One region of the Erwinia sp. INIA01 genome, then DNA from elsewhere that is predicted to be linked to it. Evidence: predicted binding sites of a transcription regulator. Region 1 holds the regulator's gene; each other region holds the start of a gene.
What was found. Region 1 encodes PurR, which represses purine synthesis genes. Its sites were predicted from a motif close to CANGCAAACGTTTGCNTG; they were not measured.
Positions count from the first base shown of each region.

Region 2: gcvT (glycine cleavage system aminomethyltransferase GcvT) is a predicted target of PurR. The motif match lies at 5,818-5,835, and genes of this name have one in related genera.
Region 3: purM (phosphoribosylformylglycinamidine cyclo-ligase) is a predicted target of PurR. The motif match lies at 2,336-2,353, and genes of this name have one in related genera.
Region 4: OMR58_RS21520 (nucleobase:cation symporter-2 family protein) is a predicted target of PurR. The motif match lies at 5,876-5,893, and genes of this name have one in related genera.

Region 1 covers NZ_JAPDNC010000020.1:31,506-39,029, reverse strand. Annotated here, with positions in the region: gene OMR58_RS24315 (C40 family peptidase) at 1-642, shown strand, start outside; gene cydH (cytochrome bd-I oxidase subunit CydH) at 708-797, opposite strand; gene purR (HTH-type transcriptional repressor PurR) at 1,093-2,118, shown strand; gene punR (DNA-binding transcriptional activator PunR) at 2,142-3,056, opposite strand; gene punC (purine nucleoside transporter PunC) at 3,168-4,361, shown strand; gene cfa (cyclopropane fatty acyl phospholipid synthase) at 4,690-5,838, shown strand; gene OMR58_RS24285 (riboflavin synthase subunit alpha) at 6,091-6,744, opposite strand; gene OMR58_RS24280 (MATE family efflux transporter) at 6,976-7,524, shown strand, end outside.
Region 2 covers NZ_JAPDNC010000002.1:650,877-658,400, reverse strand. Annotated here, with positions in the region: gene OMR58_RS04875 (HD domain-containing protein) at 1-329, shown strand, start outside; gene OMR58_RS04870 (SDR family oxidoreductase) at 354-1,097, opposite strand; gene gcvP (aminomethyl-transferring glycine dehydrogenase) at 1,167-4,040, opposite strand; gene gcvH (glycine cleavage system protein GcvH) at 4,158-4,544, opposite strand; gene gcvT (glycine cleavage system aminomethyltransferase GcvT) at 4,641-5,738, opposite strand; gene OMR58_RS04850 (hypothetical protein) at 6,834-6,980, shown strand; gene ubiI (FAD-dependent 2-octaprenylphenol hydroxylase) at 7,095-7,524, opposite strand, start outside.
Region 3 covers NZ_JAPDNC010000006.1:179,305-186,828, reverse strand. Annotated here, with positions in the region: gene uraA (uracil permease) at 197-1,486, opposite strand; gene upp (uracil phosphoribosyltransferase) at 1,548-2,174, opposite strand; gene purM (phosphoribosylformylglycinamidine cyclo-ligase) at 2,423-3,463, shown strand; gene purN (phosphoribosylglycinamide formyltransferase) at 3,460-4,098, shown strand; gene pstB (phosphate ABC transporter ATP-binding protein PstB) at 4,133-4,909, opposite strand; gene pstA (phosphate ABC transporter permease PstA) at 4,922-6,568, opposite strand; gene OMR58_RS12770 (ABC transporter permease subunit) at 6,568-7,524, opposite strand, start outside.
Region 4 covers NZ_JAPDNC010000014.1:30,848-38,371, reverse strand. Annotated here, with positions in the region: gene gmk (guanylate kinase) at 1-494, shown strand, start outside; gene rpoZ (DNA-directed RNA polymerase subunit omega) at 548-823, shown strand; gene spoT (bifunctional GTP diphosphokinase/guanosine-3',5'-bis pyrophosphate 3'-pyrophosphohydrolase) at 843-2,960, shown strand; gene trmH (tRNA (guanosine(18)-2'-O)-methyltransferase TrmH) at 3,056-3,751, shown strand; gene recG (ATP-dependent DNA helicase RecG) at 3,751-5,832, shown strand; gene OMR58_RS21520 (nucleobase:cation symporter-2 family protein) at 5,945-7,330, shown strand; gene OMR58_RS21515 (AsmA family protein) at 7,459-7,524, shown strand, end outside.

The DNA.
Region 1 (7,524 bases):
ACCAAAGTTTCTGCTACCCAGAAGGCAAAGCTGAAAAAGAGCCAGGAAGCGACGGCCTCACGCGAAGTAAAAACCACCCACATCGGTAAGATGGAGAAAAAACGCTACGGCCGCGAGCGTCTCGCCTCTTTACAGACCAAAAAAGGCAAGAAAGGCCCGCTGCGTGCTATCGAGCGCGATGAGGCTGAATCCCCTGAATCACCGCTGAAGTTGAGCAAAGCGCACCGCGCGCGCTATCAGAAAGCGCGTGAAACGGCGATGAACAAACTGATGGGCCAGTTGGGTAAACCCTACCAGTGGGGAGGCGCATCACCGTCAACCGGTTTCGACTGTAGCGGACTGGTGTGGTATGCCTATAAGGACCTGGTGAAGTTTAAGATCCCGCGTACGGCAAATGAGATGTATCACCTGCGCGATGCTGCGCCGATCAAACGCGATAAACTGGAGAAAGGCGACCTGGTGTTCTTCCGCATCAACGGACGCGGTACCGCCGATCACGTTGGCGTATATCTTGGTGGTGGAAAATTCATTCAGTCACCGAGAACCGGCAAAGACATTCAGGTAAGCGCGCTGGGCGATGATTACTGGCAGGAGCACTATATTGGTGCCCGTCGAATGATGACGCCAAAAACAATTCGCTGATTGCGCAACGCGGTAAGCGATTGCTGAATTGCTAATCGGGAGGAGCCATGCTCCTCCCGATTTTTTTAGTGCAGAATAGCCGTAAAGCTAAATGCAATAATCATCAGTAGCGCACCCACCGTGGTCAGCAGTGAGAATTTCAGATCGGTACTCATCGTCTCTCCTTAATAACCCTGCAAAATGTATGCACAAAGATTTTCCCACAGTTCCCCGTAAAAATCTCGTTTTCTCTGCGCAGCCTTGTTAGAATTCCTCTTTTCCGTTGCGCAACAGTAGCGGATAACGGTTTTTGCCAGCTCTGCAGTCACTCTACGGACGATTTTTTCCCCTTTCCGACCCGTTGCGACAGCATCCAAACCACTTTGGTCTGGTGGGAAAAGGCTGCACCCAGGCAAACGTTTAACCAACCTGTTATCAAATAGTTACGATAACACCAGGAGCATAAGTTTAATGGCAACAATTAAGGATGTGGCAAAGCGAGCCGGGGTGTCTACAACCACGGTTTCCCACGTAATTAATAAAACGCGCTTTGTAGCCGAAGAGACCCGTGAAGCGGTGTGGGCAGCAATTAAGGAATTGCACTATTCCCCCAGCGCCGTGGCACGCAGTCTGAAGGTCAACCACACCAAAACCATCGGCCTGCTCGCCACCTCCAGCGAAGCGCCCTATTTTGCCGAAATTATTGAAGCCGTGGAAAACCGCTGCTTTGCCAAAGGCTATACCCTGATCCTTGGGAATGCACATAACGACCTGAACAAACAGCAGGCTTATCTGTCGATGATGGCGCAGAAGCGCGTCGACGGGCTGCTGGTGATGTGCTCTGAGTACCCGGATTCATTAATCTCGATGCTGGAAGACCACCGCAATATCCCGATGGTGGTCATGGACTGGGGTGAATCGCGCGGAGATTTCACCGATACCGTGCTGGATAACGCCTTTGAAGGCGGCTATCTGGCCGGGCGTTATCTGATTGAGCGTGGGCATCGTGATATCGGTGCCATCCCGGGACAGCTGGAGCGTAACACCGGCGGCGGTCGCCATGCGGGGTTCCTCAAGGCGCTGAACGAAGCCGGGATTACACTGCGTGAAGAGTGGCTGGTTCAGGGCGACTTTGAACCTGAATCCGGCTATCGGGCCATGCAGCAGATTCTGGGGCAGAAACAGCGCCCGACCGCCATCTTCTGCGGCGGCGACGTCATGGCGATGGGTGCAATTTGCGCCGCGGACGAGATGGGCCTGCGCGTTCCACAGGATATTTCAGTGATCGGCTATGATAACGTGCGCAACGCACGCTATTTCACACCGGCGCTGACCACGGTGCACCAGCCGAAAGAGCGGCTGGGAGAAACCGCGTTCGATATGCTGCTCGATCGCATCACCAGCAAGCGTGAAGAACCGCAGACCATTGAAGTTCATCCGTCACTGATTGAACGCCGCTCCGTGGCCGATGGTCCGTTCCGCGACTATCGCCGCTAATCCCTTGCTCGTTTACCGTTCGCTCAGGCGGACGGTTCACTCAGCCATTCAGCATTCAGCGTATCGCTGTCGCCAACATAATCCAGCAGCCAGCGCAGCGCCGGTGATGCACTCTGTTCCGACCAACTCAAGCAGCATGGGCTGATCGGGAACGGGTTTGCCAGCGTCAGTTCCGCAATTCCCCCTTCAGCAATCCAACCCTGGGCAAAGTGCCCCGGGATCATGCCGACGCACAGTCCGGCGCGCAGGCAGTCTAACGCGCTGTCCCAGTCCGGGACCACCAGCCGCCGCTGATTATCCAGCGTCCAGGTGTTACGCTTCGGCAACGCGCGCGAGGTGTCCTCCAGCGTCAGAGATGGCCATTCCCGCAGCAGATCGTCGCTAAGCGGTCCCGTCTGTTGCAATAAGGGATGATCCGCCTGCACGACACAGCGCCAGTTAAGGCTGCCCATATCGCGAAAGGCGAAGCGCCCGCCCACCGGCACCGCCTGCGTAGCCCCGATAGCCGCATCAACGCGGCCATCCGCCAGCGCATCCCATACGCCGTTAAACACTTCGGGGAAGATATGCAGTTCCATATCGGGGAAGTGACGGTAGAAATCGACGATAAGCTGACGGGTACGCTGCGGCCTGACGATGCGGTCAACGGCGATATTAATCTGACCGCGCCAGCCGTTAGCCACCTGCTGACAGCGGCGTCGTGTGGCAAGCATTTTTTTGATAACAAAACGCCCTTCTTCGCTGAACACCCGTCCCGCTTCTGTCAGTACCACATCGCGATGGCGGCGCTCAAACAGGCTGACGGCCAGCCACTGCTCCAGCTGGCGTACGGTATAGCTCACCGCAGAAGGCACGCGGTGAAGCTCAGCCGCTGCGGCGGTAAAACTGCCGGTTCTGGCAACGGCTTCAATCACTTCCAGAGAATGTTCTGACCACATCGCTTTGCCTGCAAATTTTTTCAACGGAACTGACGAATATTAGCGTTTCACAAGCGTAAGTGCATCCCTTTACACTCCCTGCGATAAAAAACTGCCCTGTACGAGTAAAATATGCCTTCAAAATTCTTTATCGTTTATCTGGCCATGCTGAGCATGCTGGGTTTCCTTGCTACCGATATGTACCTGCCCGCTTTTGGTGAGATGCAGCAGGATCTTGCCACCGGTTCTGGCGTTATCAGCGCCAGCCTGAGCATCTTCCTTGCCGGCTTTGCCTGCGCACAGCTGATTTGGGGATCACTGTCCGACCGCCTTGGCCGCAAGCCCGTGCTGCTGGTGGGGCTGGGAATGTTCGCCATCGGCTGTGCTGCCATGATGTGGGTGCATTCCGCCCCATGGCTGCTGTTTTTCCGTTTCATGCAGGCTGTGGGTGTGTGTGCCGCCGCCGTAAGCTGGCAGGCCCTGGTTGTCGATCGCTACAGCGCCGAGCAGGCAAAACGCGTATTCGCCACCATTATGCCGCTGGTTGCGCTTTCACCGGCGCTGGCACCGCTGATGGGGGCCTGGCTGCTGGAGCATTTTTCCTGGCGGGCAATCTTTGTTGCGCTGCTGTTGATTAGCGTGATCTTGCTGATCCCCACACTGCGCCTGTCCGGCCGTGCATCCGCAGAGAAAGCGGCAGCTAAGGGCCCGGCACCTGGTTTCCTGACGCTGTTGAAATCCCCGGTATACAGCGGTAACGTGCTGGTGTTTGCCGCCTGTTCCGCCAGCTTCTTTGCCTGGCTGACCGGCTCACCGTTTATCCTCGGTAATCTGGGCCTGTCTCCTGCCGATATCGGTCTGAGCTATGTGCCGCAGACTATTGCCTTTCTGATTGGTGGCTTTGGCTGTCGCGCACTGCTAAATCGTTTCTCCGGCGGGCAGCTGCTGCCGTGGATGCTGCTGTGCTTTAGCCTGGGGGTTATCGCGCTGTTTATCGCCGCGCAGCAGCAGGCGCCATCTTTGTACAGTCTGCTCACGCCGTTCTGCGTCATGTCGATGGCCAGTGGTGCAATTTATCCGGTGGTGGTGTCCAGCGCCCTGCTGCCGTTCCCACAGGCAACGGGGAAAGCCGCCGCATTGCAAAATATGCTGCAGCTTGGACTGTGCTTTATCGCCAGTCTTGCCGTTTCAACCTGGATTGAATCACCGCTAGAAACCACTGTGCGTGTCATGTTACTGACCATTTTACTGGCTACAATTGGCTATCTGATGCAGCGCAAAGCCGCGAGAAAAATGGCTCTGCAAGCGATGGAAAATGCAGGGTGATATGCTGTAAAATCACTTGGTTAGCAAGCTAACAATAATGCATTGAATATTGTCTGACGGGAGCATATACTCGTCAGGCACTATAAAATAACAAGTTACCAACATTTAAATCCGGAGATCGCTTTGGCGGTGTTCGGTGTTTTTTTACTGACAAGGCTGTCATACCGTTCTGTTATGTTACGTCTGTTTCAGCCTCTGCCGGTTATAATTCAGTCCTCTGTTAACGTCGGATATCAGACTGCGGCTCTGCCGTGAGTTTTCTCATAAATCTGTAGAAATTGACTATCCTTTTCTCAGGTTTCAATCACACAGGGTGATGGAGAAGCTAATGAGTTCATCGTGTATAGAAGAAGTGAGCCTGGAAGACAACCAGTGGTACCGAATTGTCCAGGAGATGTTGCGCAAGGCTGACATAGAAATAAACGGTTCCCGTCCATGGGATATCCGAATCAGTAATCCCAACTTTTTTAAACGCGTGCTGCAGGAAGGCTCGCTGGGGTTGGGTGAAAGTTATATGGACGGCTGGTGGCAGTGCGATCGGCTGGATACTTTTTTCCAGCGTGTGCTGCTGGCAAGACTCGATCAACAACTCCCCCACCATTTTAAAGACACGCTTCGTGTTGCCGCCGCTCGCCTGACCAACCTCCAGTCGCGAAAAAGGGCCTGGATTGTCGGTAAAGAGCACTATGATTTAGGTAACGATCTGTTTTCGCTGATGCTTGATCCGTATATGCAGTATTCCTGCGGTTACTGGAAAGAAGCAGAGACGCTGGAACAGGCGCAGGAAGCGAAGCTAAAAATGATCTGCGAGAAGCTTGAGCTGGCCCCCGGCATGTCGCTGCTGGATATTGGCTGCGGCTGGGGCGGACTGGCGGAATATGCCGCTCGTCATTACGGCGTCAGCGTGTTTGGGGTTACCATTTCTGCCGAACAGCAAAAAATGGCTCAGCAGCGTTGTGAAGGGTTGGATGTGACAATCCTTTTGCAGGATTATCGCGATCTGAACCAGCAGTTCGACCGCATTGTTTCAGTGGGTATGTTTGAGCACGTTGGGCCTAAAAATTACGCGACCTATTTCTCCGTGGTCGATCGTAATTTAAAACCTGATGGTATTTTCCTGCTGCATACCATCGGGGCAAATAAAACCGATGAGAATGTTGATCCCTGGATCAACAAATATATATTCCCCAATGGCTGTCTGCCGTCGGTAAGGCATATTGCCAATGCCAGCGAACCGCATTTTGTGATGGAGGACTGGCACAATATCGGCGCAGATTACGATCTGACGCTAATGGCCTGGTACCACCGTTTCCTCGCGGCGTGGCCGCAGATTGCGGATAACTATGGGGAACGGTTTAAGCGTATGTTTAGCTACTATCTTAACGCCTGTGCAGGAGCCTTCCGCGCACGTGATATTCAACTGTGGCAGGTTGTCTTCACTCATGGGGCTGATGGTGGACTGCGCGTGGCGCGGTGATATCGCTATAGCAGAAAAAGACAGCCAATAATGGGGAGCATTACAGGCTGTCTTTGCACTGTACGGCATTGAAATAATACGTAAGCCGCTATCATTATCAGATAGCGGCTTTTTTATCGTCAGAAAAACGAGGCCTCTGATGCTGCACGCAAAGAAGTATCCCCTGCGCAAATACGCTCTGGCTGGAACCAGACGCTGCTTATTTAAAAACGTAGCAACAGCGTGATGCGATCGCTGACGGACCGGCTGAATTTACTCAGCGGATTCTTCAGCCGCGGCTGCTGCCAGCAGTGCAGCTTCGCGCTGTGCCAGCACGCGCTCAACCGTTTCAACAATCGCCTGCGTGTGCGGATCGATCTCAATATTCACCCGATGACCCAGACGTTTCGCGCCCAGCGTGGTGCGCGCCAGCGTTTCAGGAATAAGGTGAACGCAGAAGCGGGTTTTGGTGACTTCACCTACCGTCAGGCTAATACCGTCAATGCCAACAAAGCCCTTATGCAAAATGTATTTCATCTGGCTGGCGTCCTGCACCTTAAACCAGATTTCCCGGTTATTTTCCGAAGTAATAATTTTGCTGATTTCTGCCGTGGTCATAATATGACCTGACATCAGATGACCGCCGATTTCATCGCTGAATTTGGCTGCGCGCTCAACGTTTACCGTATCCCCTTCTTTCAGATCGCCCAGGTTGGTAATACGCAGCGTTTCTTTAACCAGATCGAAACTTACGCGATCGCCGTTGACTTCCGTCACCGTCAGGCAGCAGCCGTTATGGGAAACCGATGCACCCAGTTCCAGTCCGGGCAGCAGAGCTTCCGGCATTTTTATGATATGGGTGCGAAAATTGGGTTTCTCTTCAATTGCCAGCACTTCAGCAGTGCCCTGCACAATTCCGGTAAACATAGCTATGCCTCTATTAATGTGTTGTCGCTGGCACTAGTTTGCCCTGGCAGCCACTTAAAGCCAACTTAACTGAGAACCGTTTGCGTGACATGAAGAGCTATTCTTACGGCAGCTTATTGGCTAATTCGTCTACGGACACTACACTAAGCGGCCTGCTATGCTGTGGCAATGAGCAAACGCCGTGTATTCCCCAGCTAAAACCCCTCCACAATTAAAATAAAGGTGTATTACGTGCAGAAGTACCTCACAGAGGCGCGTCAGTTATTAATGCTGGCAATTCCCGTGATCCTTGCGCAGGTTGCGCAAACGTCCATGGGTTTTGTCGATACAGTGATGGCCGGTGCCGTTAGCGCCACGGATATGGCCGCCGTTGCAGTGGGAACCTCAATCTGGTTGCCTACCATTCTTTTTGGCCACGGCCTGATTCTGGCCTTAACGCCGGTGGTGGCGCAGCTCAACGGCTCAGGCCGACGCGATCGCATTGCCTGGCAGGTTCGCCAGGGTTACTGGCTGGCGGGTTTCTCATCGCTCATTATTATGGTGGTGCTCTACAATGCGGGCTATCTGATTGGCGCGATGCATAATGTCGATCCGGAACTGTCAGCCAAGGCACTCGGCTATCTGCACGCTTTGCTATGGGGTGCGCCAGGATATTTGTTCTTCCAGGTCGCACGTAATCAGTGTGAAGGGCTGTCGAAAACCAAACCCGGCATGGTGATGGGTTTTATCGGTCTACTGGTTAATATTCCGGTTAACTACATTTTTATTTATGGACATTTC
Region 2 (7,524 bases), on a different contig from region 1:
CCGCGCGCGAAGCCGTGCAGGAACAGGAAATGGCCGCAGCCGAGCGCATTTTCGGCCTGTTGCCTGCCGCGCAGAGCCAGCAGTTCCGCGCGCTGTGGAACGAATATGAAGACGGGGACACTGCCGAATCGCGCTTTGCTAACATGCTCGACCGCGCGCTGCCGATTATGCTTAACCTGCACAATGAAGGACAGAGCTGGAAAGAAAACGGCATCCGTCTTGAGCAGGTAAAAGCGCGCAATGTGAAGCTGGCAGAGCAGTGGCCGGAACTGTGGAACCATCTACAACATCATCTGGATAACGCCCACGCCAGAGGCTGGCTGCTGTAGTAACCGGCCCGGCATTGCCCGTATTTATCTGCCCCCTGCCGCGTCAACGATCGTCCCGGTCACATAGGACGCATCGTTGCTCAGCAGCCAGGCGATAATGCGGGCGATCTCTTCCGGCTGGCCGCCGCGCTGCATCGGAATAGCCGACGCCACGCGATCTACCCGCCCCGGCTCACCGCCATCGGCGTGCATCTCCGTGTAGATAAACCCCGGACGCACGCCGTTCACCCGAATTCCCTGCGCCGCTACCTCAAGAGATAAACCTTTGGTCAGCGTATCCATCGCGCCTTTTGAGGCCGCGTAATCAACATATTCTCCCGGTGAGCCCGTGCGAGCCGCGGCGGAAGAGACGTTAACAATCCCTCCCCCCTTACCGCCGTGATGAAAAGCCATGCGTTTAACGGCTTCGCGGCAGCAGATGAAGCTGCCGGTCACATTAGTGGCAAATACCCGGTTGATACGCTCCGCCGTCAGCTGTTCCAACGTCGCCTGCTGAAACAGTATCCCCGCATTGTTGACCAGCGCAGTCAGTTGACCCGGGTGGCGATCGATTTCAGCAAACATCGCCATCACCTGCGCTTCATCGGACACATCGGCCTGGATGGCGAAAGCCCTGCCGCCCTGCCCGGTAATCTGTTCAACCACCTCTTCGGCGGCATCTGCCCGCCGGGCGTAATTAACCGCGACGGTCCAGCCCAAAGTGGCAAGCAGTAAAGAAGTTGAGCGACCGATACCACGGCTGCCGCCGGTAACCAGAGCGATATTCATTGAACCTCCAGAAAGCAAAAGGGACGACTCAGCGTCGTCCCTCAAGGCTATCACATCAGACCATCAGCCTTATTCGTATTCACTCATCGGCACGCAGGAACAGAACAGATTACGGTCGCCGTAAACATCGTCCAGACGCTTAACCGTTGGCCAGTATTTGTTGGCGCTGCCCGCAGGGAACACGGCCAGCTCGCGGCTGTAAGGATGCTCCCAGCTGCCAACGATTTCCATCTGGGTGTGCGGTGCATTAACCAGCGGGTTATCCTCAGCGGGCCACTCGCCCGCCGATACGCGATCGATCTCGGTACGGATGGAGAGCATCGCATCGATAAAGCGGTCAAGTTCGACTTTGCTCTCAGATTCGGTTGGCTCCACCATCAGCGTTCCCGCCACCGGGAATGACATGGTCGGCGCGTGGAAGCCATAATCGATCAGGCGCTTGGCGATATCCAGCTCGCTGATGCCGGTCTGCTCTTTGAGCGGACGAATATCCAGAATACATTCGTGCGCAACATGACCATCGCGTCCGGTATACAGAATCGGATAGGCCGACTTCAGGCGGGTTGCGATGTAGTTAGCGTTCAGAATAGCCACAGAACTGGCCTGCTTCAGCCCTTCTGCACCCATCATACGAATGTACATCCAGCTGATGGGTAAAATAGAGGCGCTGCCAAACGGTGCTGCGGATACCGCGCCCTGTTCGGTCAACATGCCTTCAATCTGAACCACGCTGTGACCCGGTACAAACGGTGCCAGATGCGCTTTTACGCCAATCGGCCCCATGCCCGGACCGCCGCCACCGTGCGGAATGCAGAAGGTTTTATGCAGGTTAAGGTGGGAAACATCAGCACCAATATAGCCCGGCGTGGTGATGCCCACCTGCGCGTTCATATTGGCACCGTCCAGATAAACCTGGCCGCCAAACTGATGAACGATCTGACAGACTTCACGAATGGTTTCTTCATACACGCCGTGGGTTGACGGATAGGTGACCATAATGCAGGAGAGCGCTTCACCCGCCTGTTCGGCCTTGAGACGCAGGTCGTGCAGGTCAATATTCCCCTGACGATCGCAGGCTACGACCACAACATCCATGCCTGCCATCTGCGCGGAGGCCGGGTTGGTACCGTGTGCGGAACTCGGGATCAGGCAGATATTGCGGCCGCCTTCGTTACGGCTTTCATGATAACGACGGATCGCCAGCAGACCGGCATATTCACCCTGTGCGCCCGAGTTGGGCTGCATGCACAGCGCATCGTAACCGGTCAGCTGCACCAGCCACTGGGAAAGCTGGCCGATCATCTGTAGATAACCGGTAGCCTGCTCTGCCGGGCAGAACGGGTGCAGCTCGGCAAACTCCGGCCAGGTAATTGGGATCATCTCTGCGGCCGCATTCAGCTTCATGGTGCAGGAGCCCAGCGGGATCATTGCCTGATTCAGCGCCAGGTCTTTCCGTTCCAGGCTGTGCATATAGCGCATCATCTCAGTTTCGCTGTGATGACGGTTGAACACCGGATGCGTCAGAATGGCATCTTCACGCAGCATCGCTGGCGGAACGGAATGGCTGCCAGCGCTGAGCTGCGCGTCCAACGCCTCAATGTCCAGACCGTGCTCTTCACCCAGCAGGATGGAGAACAGCGCCGCGACATCTTCGCGACGGGTGGTTTCATCCAGGGTAATCCCCACCGCGTGCAGAATATCGGTACGCAGGTTCACGCCGAAGCTCAGGGCGCGTTCCAGCACCGCCGCTTTATCGGCCACTTCCACCGTCAGCGTGTCAAACCAGCTGTGGTGGCGCAGGGTCAGACCGCCTTTTTGCAGTCCGGCGGCCAGAATATCGGTCAGGCGATGGATGCGCCCGGCAATACGCTTCAGCCCGGCCGGACCGTGGAAAACTGCATACAGGCTGGCGATATTGGCTAACAGCACCTGCGAGGTACAGATATTGGAGTTCGCTTTCTCGCGGCGGATATGCTGCTCGCGGGTCTGCATCGCCATGCGTAGCGCAGTATTTCCGGCGGCATCGCGGGAAACGCCGATGATACGGCCAGGCATGGAACGTTTATGTTCATCACGGGCAGCGAAGAAAGCCGCGTGCGGGCCGCCGTAGCCCATCGGTACGCCGAAACGCTGAGCCGAGCCAAAGACGATATCCGCGCCCTGTTTACCCGGGGCCTGTAGCAGCACCAGGGTCATAAAGTCAGCGGCCACGCTGACCACGATCTTTTTGCTTTTCAGTTCGCTAATCAGGCTGCCGTAATCATGCACTTCGCCACCAGTACCCACCTGCTGTAACAGCACGCCGAAGATATCCTGCAGCTCAAGCACTTTTTCCGCTTTATCGACCAGCACTTCGAAGCCAAAGGTTTCCGCACGGGTACGCACCACATCCAGCGTTTGTGGATGTACATCATCAGCCACGAAGAAGCGGTTGGCATTTTTCAGCTTGCTGACGCGTTTCGCCATCGCCATGGCTTCCGCAGCGGCGGTCGCTTCATCCAGCAACGAGGCGGAAGCAATATCCAGCCCGGTCAGGTCCAGCGTCAGCTGCTGGAAGTTAAGCAGCGCTTCAAGGCGGCCCTGAGAAACTTCCGGCTGATAAGGGGTGTAGGCGGTATACCAGCCCGGATTTTCCAGCATGTTACGCAGGATCACCGGCGGCGTCAGAACCGGGGTGTAGCCCATGCCGATATAGGATTTATAACGCAGGTTCTGCGCGGCAATCGCCTTCAGCTCGGCCAGAGCCTGATGTTCGGTCAGCGCATCGCCAATCGGCGGCGGGCTGGGAAGCTGAATATCGGCGGGAACAATCGACGAGATTAGGTCGGTCAGTGAATCTGCGCCGACTGCGTTCAGCATGGCGGCCTGCTGCTCTGGCGAAGGTCCGATATGGCGTTCAATAAACGCGCCGTGATGTTCAAGCTGGCTGAGAGTCTGGGTCATGAGCGGTAAATCCTGCTTCGGGCTTAGTGCGGCAAAAGGGTTACCGGTGATAGCTCACCGGCATCGTCAACGGCGAAGGCGGAAATGGTTCCTCCTCCACCGTGACCGGTTAAGGCATTACTCTTCGATAGACGCCAGGTAGTCGGCGGCGCTGAGCAAATCATCCAGTTCGGACTCATTGCTGGCTTTGATTTTGAACAGCCAGCCGTCGCTGTAGGGATCGCTGTTAACCAGTTCCGGAGAGGACTCCAGCTCGCTGTTAACCGCAATGATTTCGCCACTCAGTGGCGCATAGATATCGGAAGCCGCCTTAACGGACTCCGCTACCGCACAGTCGTCGCCCTGAGCGTAGGTATTTCCCACTTCCGGCAGGTCAACAAACACCATGTCACCCAGCAGTTCCTGAGCGTGTTCGGTGATGCCTACGGTGTAGCTGCCATCGGCTTCTTTGCGCACCCATTCATGGCTGTCACGATATTTCAGATCGGTTGGTACATTGCTCATCGACATTCTCCAAAAAAGATAATTCCGCTAAACGTTCATGCAGCCGGTGCGTTTTTCAGCCCCTGATCAGCACGGACAGGACGGGTAGATTCAGATTTATTTTGTTACCGGTTTACCGGCACGGACAAAAACAGGTTTAGTGACCTGCACCGGCACTTCGCGGTTGCGAATTTGTACAATAGCCTGTTCACCGATTCCGGCAGGAACGCGTGCCAGCGCGATGCTGTAACCCAACGTTGGGGAGAACGATCCGCTGGTGATAATCCCTTCACGCAGGTTGCCGTCAGCGTCGGTGAAGCGCACCGGCAGTTCGTTACGCAGCACGCCTTTCTCGGTCATCACCAATCCTACCAGCTGCTCGGTGCCGGTTTTACGCTGGGATTCCAGCGCTTCACGGCCAATAAATTCCCGGTCGGCAGGTTCCCAGGCAATGGTCCAGCCCATATTGGCCGCCAGCGGAGAGACGCTTTCATCCATCTCCTGACCGTACAGATTCATCCCCGCTTCCAGTCGGAGCGTATCGCGCGCGCCGAGGCCCGCAGGCTTGACGCCTGCCGCCAGCAGCCGTTGCCAGAACGTCACGACCAGGTCGGAAGGCAGGGCAATTTCATAGCCCGCTTCACCGGTGTAACCGGTGGTGGCGATAAACAGATCGCCCGCCTGCACGCCGAAGAACGGCTTCATGCCGCTGACCGCCGCGCGCTGAGTATCATCAAAAAGCGTCTGCGCTTTCTGCTGGGCATTCGGACCCTGCACCGCCACCAGCGCCAAATCATCACGCTCGCGGATTTCGACGCCGTAAGGTGCCGCGTGTTCAGAGATCCACGCCAGATCCTTTTCACGGGTAGCGGAGTTCACCACCAGGCGGAAAAAGTCTTCGCTCATAAAGTAGACAATCAGATCGTCAATCACGCCAGCGGAGGCATTCAGCATGCCGGTGTAAAGCGCTTTGCCCGGCTGAGTCAGCTTGGCCACGTCGTTCGCCAGCAGATAGCGCAGGAATTCCCGCGTGCGGGCACCGTGCAGATCGACAATGGTCATATGCGACACATCGAACATTCCGGCATCGGTGCGTACCGCGTGGTGCTCATCAATCTGCGAACCATAATGCAGCGGCATCATCCAGCCGTGAAAGTCCACCATGCGCGCACCGCAGGCTTGATGCTGTTCGAACAACGGGGTTTGCTGAGTCATAGTCTTCCTGTGCTGTCTGTCCGCCATCCTTGTGGATGCAGGGTGATTGACGCGCCCGTTTACCGCCCGTAAGCGGTCTGACGCAAACGTTATCTTTGCTTTGAACTTACCACCGAAAATGGCAATTAACCATAAGTTAAACGGGGTCGAAATCACAGTTCAGCAATAAAGCCCACGCACTCACTACCAGTATCAATCGCTACTTTTTTAAATAAATGCATACAAAAACAACAATAAATAGCCTTTAACGCAGATGAATCGCAAAGATTCCGCATTCGATGTATAAAAAACCACTCCAAGATTTTTCTTATCGCATTATTAAAAGTAATGCGATTGCGAGCGTTAAATTAGAATAATTCAAACGAAGCACAATGATGGGGCGGCGGGTGCACCATTGGTGCAAGAGTGATAAAAAAAGAGGGAATTCGGCGATCGCTGACCCGCCGCTGCGCCTGCCGGTCGGTCCTCGCGCCACGCTACGCGTGGTACCTTCGGTTACGGCATCCGCCCTCCCGGACCGGCGGAGACGATACATCCATGTACCGACCCCGCCTGACGCCAGCTTCCCTGCTGGCGTCTCCTGGCCGAATGCCTCCACCTCAGCGCTGCGGATTGCCCGTCTGGCCCAGCGGTGGGTCATCTTTCCGGCTATGTGCTGGCTTTTTCATCAGGAATGAAACGATGTTACCCCATTGGAACTAACCAGAGTCTCAATCCGTTATACGAAAACACCGCACTTTTTTAGGCGATGCAGAAGTGACTAAGCGAACCGGCGGCTCCCTCGAACGGGCAATCCGCAGCGCTGAACGGAATGAGGAAGCTCGTATGAGCCAGCAGGACGCTGGCGAAAGGGGCAGCCGGGGCAGGACGCCCCGTCTGCACCGGTACGAAGGCTGACGAGTGAAGTGAAGGCATCGCGCAAAACGCGACGCGAGGACGCCCGGGCGAAGGAGCCGCCGGTTAGCGTGCGCACCGCATCAAGAAAACAACGTGATTACAGCATACGAGCAGCATCAGGCTGACTGCCCATATCACAACAAACCAGAGTCTCGACGCTCTATGCGAAAACACCGGACTTTTTCAGGCGACGCAGAAGTGACTAAGCGAACCGGCGGCTCCCTCGAACGGGCAATCCACAGCGCTGAACGGAATGAGGAAGCTCGTATGAGCCAGCAGGACGCTGGCGAAAGGGGCAGCCGGACGCTGGCGAAAGGGGCAGCCGGGGCAGGACGCCCCGTCTGACCCGCTACGAAAGCTGACGAGTGAAGTGAAGGCATCGCGCAAAGCGCGACGCGAGGACGCTCGGGCGAGGGAGCCGCCGGTTAGCGTGCGCACCGCATCAAGAAAACATCCAGGTTAACGCAACCACTCGGGTAAATCATGCAGCCCCATCGCCTGCTTCAGCAGCTTCGGCTTCACGCCCGGCAGCTTATCCGCCAGCGCCAGCCCGACATCACGCAACAGCTTCTTCGCCGGATTATCACCATTAAACAGCTCGCGGAAACCCTGCATGCTGGCCAGCATCAGCGCAGCGCTGTGCTTGCGGCTGCGCTCGTAACGACGCAAATACAAATGCTCACCAATATCCCTGCCCTGCTGATGCAGGCGTCGGATCTCACCAATCAGCTCCGCCGCATCCATAAAGCCAAGATTCACCCCCTGCCCCGCCAGCGGATGGATGGTGTGGGCAGCGTCGCCCACCAGCGCCAGGCGGTGCGCGGCAAAACTGCGCGCAAAGCGCCCCATCAGCGGGAAGACCTGGCGATCGCTTTCCAGCTCACACAGC
Region 3 (7,524 bases), on a different contig from region 1:
CGACATCTACCTTCAGGCACGGTTGAAAAATAGCATCAGCGATCGGAAAGCGGCTGGCGTTACGCCAAATGCCGGGATGAACGGGATCGTTGTGGAGCAGAGTGAACGGCTGTCAATTGTCATACGAAAAGCGCCCCTTTAACGGCAGCGGATAGCTGGCATCCGTTAAAGGGGCTGCGGAGTCTGTGCGGCAGCGTTACTTAACGTCGGAACGCTCATCCGCCACGTCAATAATCTCTTCTTCTTTACGCATCAGGCTGATGACTTTGAAGATCAGGCTCAGGCCCACGCCAACGATAGTCGCCAGCGCCATGCCTTTCAGCTCGGCGGCACCGATGTGCACTTTTGCGCCGCTGACGCCGATGATCAGGATCACCGAAGTCAGGATCAGGTTCTGCGCTTTGTTGTAGTCGACTTTCGATTCAATCAGCACACGGATACCTGATGCACCGATCACCCCGTACAGCAGCAGTGACACGCCGCCCATCACCGGCACCGGCACGGCCTGAATTGCCGCCGCCAGTTTACCCACGCAGGAGAGCAGGATCGCCAGGATTGCCGCGCCGCCGATCACCCAGGTACTGTAGACGCGGGTGATGGCCATCACGCCGATATTCTCACCGTAGGTGGTGTTCGGCGTTGAGCCGAAGAAGCCGGAGAAGACGGTCGAGATGCCGTTAGCAAACATCGAACGATGCAGGCCAGGATCTTTCAGCAGGTCTTTCTTTACGATATTCGCCGTGACCACCAGATGCCCAACGTGCTCGGCAATGACCACCAGCGCCGCTGGCAGGATGGTGAAGATGGCGTACCACTCGAAACGCGGAGTGTAGAAGGTTGGCAGCGCAAACCAGTGCGCTTCACGGACCGGCGTCCAGTCAACGATACCCATAAAGAAGGATAACGCGTAGCCCACCAGCACCCCGACCAGAATCGGGATAATGGCCAGAAAACCGCGGAACAGCACGGAGCCGAACACCGTCACGCCCAGCGTCACCATCGAAATAATGATGGTTTTGCTGTCGGGAGAGGTGCCGTCGGCAGGCAGCAGGCCGGCCATATTTGCCGCCACGCCCGCCAGCTCCAGACCGATAACCGCCACAATCGCGCCCATCGCCGCTGGCGGGAACATCACATCCAGCCAGCCGGTACCGGCTTTCTTAACGATTAGCGCCACCAGGCAGAACAGCACGCCGCACATAATAAAGCCGCCCAGCGCCACTTCATATCCCAGTGGCAGCAACAGCAGTACCGGAGATATAAAGGCAAAGCTTGAACCGAGGTAGGCCGGAATTTTGCCTTTACAGATAAACAGGTACAGCAGCGTACCGATTCCGTTAAACAGCAGCACCGTGGCCGGGTTGATGTGGAACAGAATCGGCACCAGCACCGTGGCACCGAACATCGCGAACAGGTGCTGGAAGCTGAGTGGAATGGTTTGCAGCAGCGGTGGCCGCTCGTGTACGCCTATTGCGCGACGCGTCATGTTTCACTACCCCTTGATATGTTTGCCATAAAAAAGCCGACTCTGCGGTCGGCTTGATAATTTATTTAGTACCGAAGATCTTATCGCCAGCGTCGCCGAGGCCAGGGATGATATACCCCTTGTCGTTCAGCCCCTGGTCCACCGATGCGGTATAGAGTTCAACATCCGGGTGCGCTTTCTCCAGCGCGGCGATGCCTTCCGGTGCTGCAACCAGTACCAGAACCTTAATGCTGGTACAGCCGGCTTTTTTCAGCAGATCGATAGTGGCGATCATTGAGCCACCGGTGGCCAGCATCGGGTCAACGACCAGCGCCATACGTTCTTCAATGTTAGAAACCAGCTTCTGGAAATACGGTACCGGCTCCAGCGTCTCTTCATCACGATACACGCCGACGACACTGATACGCGCGCTGGGTACATGCTCCAGCACGCCTTCCATCATGCCCAGACCGGCACGCAGGATTGGCACAACGGTAATCTTCTTACCTTTGATCTGTTCGATCTGCACAGGACCATTCCAGCCCTCGATGGTCACCGTCTCGGTTTCCAGATCGGCAGTCGCTTCATAGGTCAGCAGGCTTCCCACTTCTGACGCGAGTTCACGAAAACGCTTGGTGCTTACGTCGTTCTCACGCATCAGACCCAGTTTATGTTTGACCAGCGGGTGTTTGACTTCCACGATCTTCATTGTTGTACTCCCGGAGTGTTAAGCAGCAAAAAAAAATCGCGAGATTATAGCGCCATTTATCCGCAGCGCCATATGACTTAGTGCAATAGTTTAGTTAATCACCGCGATAGATGTCATGATTAGCTAAAATTCACCTATCCGTCATGCGGGATAAGATGGCACTCGCAAACGTTTGCCTGCACTGTTAGAATTACGGCGCTTTATTTTTACCACCACACCACCAACCGCAAACGCGTGGGGATTTCGCAGTGACCGACAAAACCTCTCTCAGCTATAAAGACGCCGGCGTAGATATCGATGCTGGTAATGCTTTAGTCGACCGTATCAAAGGCGTAGTGAAAAAAACCCGCCGCCCTGAAGTGATGGGTGGACTGGGCGGTTTCGGTGCCCTTTGTGCGCTGCCGCAAAAATACCGTGAACCTGTTCTGGTTTCCGGCACTGACGGCGTTGGCACCAAGCTGCGTCTGGCGATGGACCTGAAGCGCCACGATACGATCGGTATCGATCTGGTCGCCATGTGCGTTAACGATCTGGTGGTACAGGGCGCAGAGCCGCTGTTTTTCCTCGACTACTACGCAACCGGTAAACTGGATGTGGATACCGCAGCCAGCGTGATCACCGGCATCGCAGAAGGCTGTTCACAGTCTGGCTGTGCGCTGGTCGGCGGTGAAACCGCTGAAATGCCAGGTATGTATCACGGTGAAGATTACGACGTGGCAGGCTTCTGCGTCGGCGTGGTCGAGAAATCTGAGATTATCGACGGCAGCAAAGTGACCGACGGTGACGTGCTGATCGCGCTGGGTTCCAGCGGCCCGCATTCTAACGGCTACTCGCTGGTGCGTAAAATTCTGGAAGTCAGCAAAACCGACCCGGAAACCACCCAGCTGGAAGGCAAATCCCTTTCCGACCACCTGCTGGCGCCAACCCGCATCTACGTGAAAAATATCCTCAGCCTGATCGAACAGGTTGACGTGCACGCCATTGCCCACCTGACCGGCGGCGGCTTCTGGGAAAATATCCCGCGCGTACTGCCGGATAACACCCAGGCCGTGCTTGAAGAGTCAAGCTGGGAATGGCCAGCGGTGTTCGGCTGGATGCAGCAGGCCGGGAACGTCAGCCGTCATGAAATGTACCGCACCTTTAACTGTGGCGTGGGCATGGTCATTGCCCTGAGCGCGGCAGAAGCGGATAAAGCGGTACAGCTGATGAATGACGCGGGTGAAAAAGCCTGGAAAATTGGTACCATTAAAGCTTCTGATTCTGAAGAGCGTGTGGTCATCAATCCATGAAACGTATAGTCGTGCTGGTTTCCGGGAATGGAAGCAACTTACAGGCAATTCTGGACGCCTGTCAGCAGGGGCGGATTAACGGCAGCGTGGCTGCCGTATTCAGCAACAAGGCCGATGCCTATGGCCTGGAGCGCGCGCGTGAAGCAGGCGTTCCGGCTCATGCGCTGGCCGCCTCACAGTTTGCTGACCGCGAAGCGTTCGACCGCCAGCTGATGCTGGAAATCGATGCTTATGCCCCTGACCTGGTGGTACTGGCCGGCTATATGCGCATTCTCAGCCCGGCGTTCGTGCAGCGATATGCCGGACGCATGCTGAATATCCACCCTTCCCTGCTGCCGAAATACCCGGGGCTGCACACCCATCGCCAGGCTATCGAGAACGGCGATGATGAGCACGGTACCTCGGTTCATTTCGTGACGGAAGAGCTGGACGGCGGTCCGGTGATTTTGCAGGCGAAGGTTCCGGTATTCAGTGAAGACACCGAAGCGGAAGTGACCGCGCGCGTTCAGCATCAGGAACACGCGATTTATCCGCTGGTGGTTAGCTGGTTCATTGAAGGCCGGCTGGCAATGCGCGAGGATCGCGCCTGGCTGGATGGCCAGCTGCTGCCTGCCGAAGGGCACGCGTTCGAATAGTTGCTACAGGGCGGAAAATATTCCGCCCTTATTTTTAGCCAAACCGACCGGTAATGTAGTCCTCAGTCTTACGCTGCCGTGGTGCTGTGAACAGATCGTCGGTCAGTCCAAATTCCACCACGCTCCCCTGATGCATAAACGCGGTATAGTCTGAAACGCGGGCGGCCTGCTGCATATTGTGCGTCACCAGCACCAGCGTAAAGTGCTGCTTCAGGGTGCTCATCAGCTCTTCAATTACCAGCGTTGAAATCGGGTCCAGCGCAGACGTTGGCTCATCCAGCAGCAGGATCTCCGGTTCAATAGCAATCGCGCGGGCAATCACCAGCCGCTGCTGCTGCCCGCTGGAAAGCGTCAGCGCATTTTGCCACAGATTATCCTTCACCTCGCTCCACAGCGCCGCAGCGCGTAGCGCACGCTCTACCGTTTCATCCAGCACCCGTCGATCGCGAATGCCCTGCAGGCGCAGGCCGTAAACCACATTGTCATAGATGGTCTTGGGGAAAGGGTTGGGGCGCTGGAACACCATCCCAACGCGGCGGCGCAGCTGGGAAAGATCGCGATCGGGGCCGAGGATCGACTGCTGATGCAGACGAATATCGCCTTCCACCCGGCAGTTGTCGATCAGATCGTTCATGCGGTTAAAGCAGCGCAGCAGGGTCGATTTACCGCAGCCTGACGGACCGATCAGCGCGGTAATGCGATTTTTCGGTATCCGCAGACTGATGTTATTCAGTGCCGGTTTCGCCCCATACCACAAACTCAGATTATCCAGCTCAAGCGCGGTTTCCGCATCTTCAAATATGACAGCCATAACCATCCCGTATTAGTGCATCAGCGCACGGTAGCGCTCGCGCAGACGATGGCGAAGGATCATCGCCACCAGATTTAATCCCAGGATCAGCAATACCAGTAACAGCGCCGTGGCGAACACCAGTGGGCGATCGGCCTCGGCGTTGGGGCTCTGGAATGCCAGATCGTAAATTTGAAAACCAAGGTGCATAAACTTACGGTCAAGGTGCAGATAGGGGAACAGCGAATCAATCGGCAGTTCAGGCACCATTTTGACCACTCCGACCAGCATTAACGGCGCGGTTTCGCCTGCGGCACGCGCCACGGCGAGGATCAGCCCGGTCAGCATCGCCGGAACCGCCAACGGCAGCGTGACATGCCACAGCGTTTCGGCCTGTGTAGCCCCCAGCGCCAGCGAACCCTGCCGCAGCGCGGGCGGAATACGCGACAGCCCTTCCTCGGTGGCGACGATCACTACCGGCAGCGTCAGCAGTGCCAGAGTCAGTGAGGCCCATAATAAGCCGGGCGTACCAAAGGTCGGGTTCGGCAGCGTACCGGCGAAGAATAATCGATCGATGCTGCCCCCCATCAGCCAGACAAAGAAGCCCAGACCAAACACGCCGTAAACGATTGACGGCACGCCAGCCAGATTAACCACCGCGATACGTACCAGGCGGGTGAGCATATTGCGACCGGCATACTCATGCAGCCAGATTGCCGCGATCACCCCCAGCGGCATGACCACCACGGACATCAGCAGCACCATCAGTATGGTGCCAAAGATCGCCGGAAATACCCCGCCGTCTCGCTGCCCGTCACCGCTGCTGTCGCTGACAAAATGCCACAGCTGGTCGCCGAAGTGCTGCCATTTCTGCCAGGTACTCATTGTATTCGGCTGCCAGGCGGAAATAATCTGCCCAAGCGGGATACGCTGGGTAACACCGGCAGCATCGCGCAGTAGCAATACCGTGTTGTTGCTTTCAACATGCAGGGCAGAAAGGCGAGATGCGAAGCGCGCAAACTGCCGCTGTAGCTCCGCTCGGTCAGCCTCATACACCGACTGTGCCTGAGCATCAAAATTCCTGCGGGCGACCTGCTTACTGCGCTGCTTTTCCAACGCTTCCAGCTGGGTATTCACTCGTGCCATCGATACCCGGCGGAGTTTTTCCGCTTCGGCAATATGCTGGCGGGCCTGAACCAGGCGCTGTTGCAGCGTCTGGTTGAGATCGCGTGCCATCAGCGTCTGTCCACCCTCCTGCAGTCCATCAAACCAGCCGTAGGCATTTCCACCGCTGAGGCGCTGTAACACAATTACCGGGCCTGGAGTGGTGCGGTTGACGATCTCCGCTGACAGAATGGTACGGAAATCCGGTGCGGCGAAATCGCGATTGCCGGTTTTAATCAGATAGCGGGTGACACTCTCCGGAAGATCCGGTGGCAGCGGCTGGCCACTGGCTTCAAGCTGCTGCCGCGAGACCTGCTGCTGTCCGGCGACTTCACCCAGCAGCTGCTGCTGTCCTGAAGGCGTGTTGATGGTAAACAGCTCCACCGGCTGCGGCCAGAAATAGCGCAGTCCCTGCCAGCCCAGCAGGGCTATCAGCAGCATAAAGACCAGCAGGCTGACGGCGACGGCACCGCCGGTCAGCCAGCGCCAGCGATGGTTGTTACGTTCAGCATTCATCATCCCTGTACCTCCTGCTGACTGTAACGCTGCCGCAGCCTTTGTCTGACTATTTCTGCAATCGTATTCACGACCAGCGTAAACACCAGCAGCACCAGCGCAGAAAGGAACAGTATCCGGTAATGCGCACTGCCCGCCGCCGCTTCGGGCATTTCAACGGCCACATTTGCCGCCAGCGAACGCAGCCCCTGTAGCAGGCCGCCGTCGGTCACCGGCGTATTGCCGGTAGCCATGAGTACAATCATCGTTTCACCCAGCGCCCGGCCAAAGCCGATCATCAGCGCGGCAAAAATACCCGATGATGCCCCGGGTAGCACTACCCGGGTCAGGGTTTGCCACTGCGTCGCGCCCAGCGCCAGCGATCCCTGCCCCTGCGAGGCAGGAACGCTAAAGATTGCATCTTCCGCCAGCGTAAAGATCAGCGGCACCAGCGCAAAGCCCATCGCCACGCCGGCCACCAGCAGATTACGTTGCTGATAGCCCGAACTGAGGCGATCGGCCCACACCTGTCCCCAGATAGCCTGCTCCACCATGGGTACAATCCACAGGCAAAAAAGGCCGGTCAGCAGTAACAGCGGCAGAAGAACCACCACTTCGCGCCCTTCGGTCAGCCAGCGCCTGCGCCAGCGCGGCGGCAGCTTCTGCCTCCCCCAGCTGCACAGCAGCAGCACAGCAGCCAGCATCAGCGGCAGTAGCATCACTCCTGACAGTTTGTCACCCAGCCTTGGGGCCAGCCACAGTCCGGCGATCAGTCCAATCACCACGCTGGGCAGCGCACCCATCATTTCGATGGCTGGTTTCACCCAACGACGCAGCCGGGGTGACATAAACCACGCCGTGTACATCGCCGCCGCCAGCGCCAGCGGGGTGGCAAACAGCATCGCCAGCGCCGCCGCTTTCAGCGTTCCCACCACCATTGGCACCAGGCTATATTTTCCCTGGTAATAGTCATTTGC
Region 4 (7,524 bases), on a different contig from region 1:
TGCGGCCCGGTGAAAATCATGGTGAGCACTATTATTTCGTCAACCATGACGAATTTCGTTCCATGATTAGTGACGATGCGTTTCTCGAACATGCGGAGGTTTTCGGTAATTATTACGGAACATCCCGCAAAGCGATTGAGCAGGTTCTGGCTACCGGTGTTGATGTTTTTCTTGATATTGACTGGCAGGGCGCGAAGCAGATCCGTCAGAAAATGCCAGCCTCGCGCAGCATTTTCGTATTGCCACCGTCAAAAGATGAGCTGGACCGCCGCCTGCGTGGGCGGGGACAGGACAGTGAAGAGGTGATTACCAAACGTATGGAGCAGGCCGTGGCCGAAATGAGCCACTATGCCGAATACGATTATTTAATTGTGAATGATGATTTCGATCTGGCTCTGTCCGATCTGAAAACAATCATTCGCGCCGAGCGTCTGCGCATGGGCCGTCAAAAAGCCCGCCACGATGCTTTAATTAGCAAACTATTGGCAGACTGAGGACAACTCAGTATGATGCCCAGTCATTTCTTCACCCGTGGAGTATCACACTTATGGCACGCGTAACCGTACAGGACGCAGTAGAAAAAATTGGTAACCGTTTTGACCTGGTTCTGGTGGCAGCACGTCGCGCACGTCAGATGCAGGTTGGTGGTAAAGATCCACTGGTTCCAGAAGAAAACGATAAATCTACCGTTATCGCACTGCGCGAAATCGAAGAGGGTCTGATCACTAATCAAATCCTTGACGTGCGCGATCGTCAGGAACAGCAAGAGCAGGAAGCCGCTGAAATTCAGGCTGTTACCGCTATCGCTGAAGGTCGTCGTTAATCGGATCTGAAGGCTCGCCTTGTATCTGTTTGAAAGCCTCAATCAGCTGATTGAAAAATACTTGCCTGAGGAGCAGATAAAGCGCCTCAAGCAAGCTTATCTTGTCGCACGTGATGCTCACGAGGGACAGACACGCTCCAGCGGTGAACCCTATATTACTCACCCTGTCGCCGTTGCCTGCATCCTGGCAGAGATGAAGCTCGACCATGAAACGCTCATGGCTGCGCTGCTGCACGATGTTATCGAAGACACCCCCGCTACCTATCAGGATATGGAACAGCTTTTCGGCAAAAGCGTTGCTGAGCTGGTCGAAGGCGTATCCAAACTTGATAAGCTGAAATTCCGCGACAAGAAAGAAGCGCAGGCGGAGAACTTCCGCAAAATGATCATGGCGATGGTGCAGGATATCCGCGTCATTCTCATCAAGCTGGCTGACCGTACGCACAATATGCGCACGCTGGGTTCTTTACGTCCGGACAAACGCCGGCGTATCGCTTTGGAAACGCTGGAAATATACAGCCCTCTGGCGCACCGCCTGGGTATTCACCATTTGAAAACCGAGCTGGAGGAACTGGGCTTTGAAGCTCTGTATCCGAATCGCTATCGGGTGATCAAAGAAGTGGTGAAGGCCGCGCGCGGCAACCGTAAAGAGATGATTCAAAAGATCCTCTCCGAAATCGACGGTCGTCTGCAGGAAGCCGGTATTCCCTGCCGCGTAAGCGGTAGAGAAAAACACCTTTATTCCATCTATTGCAAAATGCACCTGAAAGAACAGCGCTTCCATTCCATTATGGATATCTACGCTTTTCGGGTGATCGTGCATGATATGGATACCTGCTATCGCGTTCTCGGCCAAATGCACAGCCTGTATAAGCCGCGCCCGGGGCGAGTCAAAGACTACATCGCGATTCCCAAAGCTAACGGCTATCAGTCGCTGCATACCTCGATGATCGGCCCACACGGTGTGCCGGTGGAAGTCCAGATCCGTACTGAAGATATGGATCAGATGGCAGAGATGGGGGTGGCAGCGCACTGGGCTTATAAAGAACAGGGTGAAAGCAGCACAACCGCACAAATTCGCGCCCAGCGCTGGCTGCAAAGTCTGCTGGAACTGCAACAAAGTGCCGGAAGCTCCTTTGAGTTTATTGAGAGCGTTAAATCCGACCTGTTCCCGGATGAAATTTACGTATTCACCCCGGAAGGGCGTATTGTTGAACTCCCCGCCGGAGCAACACCGGTCGATTTCGCCTATGCGGTGCATACCGATATCGGCCATGCCTGCGTCGGTGCTCGTGTCGATCGCCAGCCTTACCCACTGTCGCAATCGCTGACCAGCGGACAGACGGTAGAGATTATTACCGCGCCAGGTGCTCGCCCGAATGCGGCGTGGCTGAACTTTGTCGTCAGCTCAAAAGCGCGCGCCAAAATTCGTCAGCTGCTGAAAAACCTGAAGCGCGATGATTCCGTCAGCCTGGGCCGACGTCTGCTTAACCATGCTCTTGGCGGCAGCCGCAAGCTGGCCGAAATACCTGAAGCCAATGTCCAGCACGAGCTTGAGCGTATGAAGCTCGCCACGCTTGACGATCTGCTGGCGGAAATCGGCCTCGGTAACGCAATGAGCGTGGTCGTAGCGAAAAATCTGCAGCACAGCGACGCTGTTCCGGCTGAAACGCCAGCGTCCTCACCTTCGCGCAGCAAGCTGCCGATTAAAGGTGCTGACGGCGTACTGATTACCTTCGCCAAATGCTGCCGTCCGATTCCTGGTGACCCAATCGTCGCCCACGTTAGCCCGGGTAAAGGATTAGTGGTACACCATGAATCCTGCCGAAATATCCGCGGTTATCAGAAAGAGCCTGAGAAATTCATGGCTGTTGAGTGGGACAAGGTTACCGAGCAGGAATTTGTTGCCGAAATCAAAGTGGATATGTTTAACCACCAAGGTGCACTGGCCAATCTGACTGCGGCAATTAACACCGCGGGCTCTAATATTCAGAGTCTGAATACCGAAGAAAAAGATGGCCGCGTATACAGCGCCTTTATCCGTTTGACGGCACGCGATCGTGTTCATCTGGCTAACATTATGCGTAAAATCCGCGTAATGCCGGATGTCATCAAGGTGCATCGTAACCGCAACTGAGGACAGGAGCGCCGATCCGCTCCTGTCGCCTTTCACCCGATCGTCGATTTATCGTACCGCGACGGAATTACTATTTTCAGGGAGTTATTCTTCGCATGAATGCACAACGTTATGCCCGTATCCGTGAGATGCTCGCCGCGCGCCAGCACGATCTGACGGTCTGTATGGAGCAGGTGCACAAACCCCATAACGTTTCCGCGATGATCCGTACTGCCGATGCCGTTGGCGTGCATGAAGTGCATGCCGTCTGGCCCGGTAGCCGCATGCGCACCATGGTGTCATCCGCCGCCGGTAGCAACAGTTGGGTGCAGGTAAAAACTCACCGAACCATTTCTGAAGCCGTGCAGCATCTCAAAAGCCAGGATATGCAAATTCTGGCCACCAATCTGTCGGATAAAGCCGTCGATTTTCGCGAAATTGACTATACCCGCCCTACCTGTATTTTGATGGGCCAGGAAAAAACCGGTATCACCCGGGAAGCACTGGAGCTTGCCGACCAGGATATTATCATCCCCATGATTGGTATGGTGCAGTCACTGAACGTCTCCGTAGCATCGGCACTGATCCTGTATGAAGCCCAGCGCCAGCGCCAGAATGCCGGTATGTACCAGCGTAAAGAAAGTACGCTGGCTTACGCCGAGCAGCAGCGACTGCTGTTTGAAGGCGGCTACCCTGTCCTGGCTCGCGTTGCGAAACAGAAAGGTTTGCCCTATCCGGTGATCAATGACCGTGGTGAAGTGGAAGCGGACCCGGAATGGTGGGCAACTATGCAGTCAAAGGCGACGAAATAATGCAGGGCCGCCTGCTGGATGCCATTCCGCTGAACACGCTCACCGGCGTGGGCGCCAGTCAGGCAGCAAAGCTGGCAAAAATTGGCCTGCTTACCGTACAGGATCTGCTGCTGCATCTCCCGATGCGTTATGAAGACCGTACCCAACTCTATACGATTAACGATCTGCTACCGGGCATCTTTGCCACCGTCGAAGGCGACGTGCTGCACTGCGACATCAGCTTTGGTCGCCGCCGCATGCTGACCTGCCAGATTAGCGATGGCACCGGCGTGCTGACGCTGCGCTTCTTCAACTTTAATGCCGGGATGAAAAACAGCCTTGCCGTCGGGCGACGCGTTACCGCCTATGGTGAAATCAAACGTGGTCAGCGCGGGGCAGAAATCATTCATCCTGAATATAAGATTCAGGGAGAACAAGGCGTCACCGGTCTACAGGAAACGCTGACCCCGGTCTACTCCACCACCGAGGGGATCCGCCAGGCCACGCTGCGCAATCTGACCGACCAGGCGCTTGCCCTGCTGGACACCTGCGCTATTGCCGAATTACTGCCTCCCGAGCTAAGCCAGGGACTGATTGGACTGCCGGAAGCGCTACGCACGCTGCATCGTCCTCCACCGGATATCGCCCTGAGCGATCTCGACAGCGGCACACATCCCGCTCAGCGCCGGTTAATTATGGAAGAACTGCTGGCTCACAATCTCAGCATGCTGGCAGTCCGCGCCGGGGCTCAGCGCTATCACGCACTTGCCATGACGCCCCGCCACTCGCTGAGCGATAAATTACTGGCTGCACTTCCGTTCCGTCCTACCGGTGCTCAACAACGCGTTGGCCGTGAAATAGAAACTGACCTCGCAAAAGATTACCCAATGATGCGCCTCGTACAGGGCGACGTTGGTTCCGGTAAAACGCTGGTAGCCGCGCTGGCTGCACTTAATGTGATTGCCTGGGGCAAACAGGTGGCACTGATGGCCCCTACAGAGCTGCTGGCTGAACAGCACGCAAATAACTTCCGCCAGTGGTTTGCTCCATTAGGAATTGAAGTGGGTTGGCTGGCAGGAAAACAGAAAGGGAAGGCTCGCCTTGCCCAGCAGGAAGCGATTGCCAGCGGGCAGGTATCAATGATTGTCGGTACTCACGCCATATTTCAGGAACAGGTGCAGTTTAACGGGCTGGCGCTGGTCATTATCGATGAACAGCATCGGTTTGGCGTTCACCAACGCCTGGCTCTGTGGGAAAAAGGCGAAGAGCAGGGATTCCATCCACACCAGCTGATCATGACCGCCACGCCCATTCCGCGGACCCTGGCGATGACCGCCTATGCCGATCTCGATACCTCCACCATCGACGAACTGCCGCCGGGCCGGACACCCGTGACTACCGTAGCAATCCCGGATACGCGCCGTGCGGATATCATCGCCCGCGTTAAAAGTGCCTGTAGCACGGAAGGCCGTCAGGCGTACTGGGTGTGTACGCTGATTGAAGAGTCGGAACTGCTGGAAGCGCAGGCGGCTGAAGCCACCTGGGAAGAGCTAAAACTGGCACTGCCCGACTTGCAGGTTGGTCTGGTGCACGGTCGCATGAAGCCGGCGGAAAAACTGGCGGTGATGCAGGCATTTAAGGCCGGTGAAATCCAGCTGTTGATTGCCACCACCGTGATTGAAGTTGGAGTTGATGTTCCCAATGCCAGTCTGATGATTATTGAAAATCCGGAACGGCTGGGCCTGGCACAACTCCATCAGCTGCGCGGGCGCGTCGGGCGTGGCGCTGTCGCCTCTCATTGCGTACTGCTGTATAAGGCCCCGCTTAGCAAAACGGCGCAAAAACGGTTGCAGGTTCTGCGCGACAGCAATGACGGTTTTGTTATTGCCCAGTGCGATCTCGAAATACGCGGCCCTGGTGAACTGCTGGGTACGCGCCAGACCGGTAATGCCGAGTTTAAGGTGGCCGATCTCCTGCGCGATGGTGCGATGATCCCGGAAGTTCAGCGCGTGGCTCGCCATATCCACCAGTACTATCCCCAGCAGGCGCAGGCCTTAATTGAGCGCTGGCTTCCTGAAACCGAGCGCTACACCAACGCCTGAAGTGCGTACCCTTATTCGCCGACTTCCGCGTCAACTTTCATCATCAGCAAACGTTTGCTTTTAAACGGCAGAAGATTAAAATCGCCACTTTATTACCGCTGGAACCCCGAACATGTCCGTTGATGCCCATGATGCCGCTGCCCGCCAACCTTCTCCGGTGAGCAAAAGTGAGTTGATTTATCGTCTTGAAGACCGCCCACCGCTCCCTCAGACCCTGTTTGCCGCGTGTCAGCACCTGCTGGCGATGTTTGTCGCGGTTATTACACCGGCATTGCTAATTTGCCAGGCTCTCGGCTTACCAGCCCAGGACACGCAGCACATCATCAGCATGTCCCTGTTTACTTCCGGTGTGGCATCTATTCTGCAGATCAAAACCTGGGGACCGGTAGGCTCCGGGCTGCTTTCTATCCAGGGCACCAGTTTTAACTTTGTCTCTCCGCTGATCATGGGCGGGCTGGCGCTGAAAAACGGTGGTGCTGACGTCCCGACCATGATGGCCGCACTGTTTGGCACATTGATGCTCGCTTCCTGTACCGAAATGGCCCTGTCCCGCGTTCTGCACCTGGCGCGTCGCGTCATTACCCCGCTGGTTTCCGGGATTGTGGTGATGATCATCGGTCTGTCGCTGATTCAGGTTGGCCTGACCTCTATCGGTGGCGGCTATGCGGCAATGAATGATCACACCTTCGGCGCACCAAAAAATCTGCTGCTGGCCGGAGCCGTTCTGGCGGTGATTATTCTGTTGAACCGTCAGCGTAATCCCTATCTGCGCGTAGCCTCACTGGTGATAGCGATGGCAGTCGGTTATCTGCTGGCGTGGGCTCTGGGTATGCTGCCGGCAGACACAACGCCGACCAATACCTCTCTGGTGGCGATTCCGATGCCGTTCTATTACGGACTGGGTATCGACTGGAACCTGTTAATTCCGCTGATGTTGGTATTTATGGTGACCTCTCTGGAAACTATTGGCGACATTACCGCGACTTCTGACGTTTCAGAACAGCCGGTCAGTGGCCCGCTGTATATGAAGCGGCTCAAGGGCGGCGTGTTGGCTAACGGCCTTAACTCCTGCGTTTCCGCACTGTTTAATACCTTTCCAAACTCCTGCTTCGGACAGAATAATGGCGTGATCCAGCTGACCGGCGTTGCCAGCCGCTACGTAGGGTTTGTGGTGGCACTGATGCTGATTGTGCTGGGACTGTTCCCGGCGGTAAGTGGTTTCGTGCAGCATATTCCTGAACCGGTACTCGGCGGTGCAACGATTGTCATGTTTGGTACGATTGCCGCTTCCGGTGTGCGCATCGTGTCACGTGAGCCATTAAACCGCCGCGCAATTATGATTATTGCCCTGTCGCTGGCGGTTGGGCTGGGCGTATCACAGCAGCCACTGATCCTGCAGTTCGCGCCAGACTGGCTGAAAACGCTGCTCTCTTCCGGCATCGCGGCAGGCGGGATCACTGCTATTGTTCTGAATCTGGTGTTCCCTCAGGAAAAATAATTCCGCAGCGGTCATAGTCGTACGAATACAGGGCGGATAATTTCCGCCCTGCAAGTGCCTTCCCGGTTGAGAAACGGCGATAAATCAGGCATAACAAGCCATTACCGATTTTCCACGGGATGGTTGCAATGAAATTTCTCGGAAAAGTTTTGCTCACGCTGCTACTGGTGTTACTGCTGGTCATCGTTGCTCTT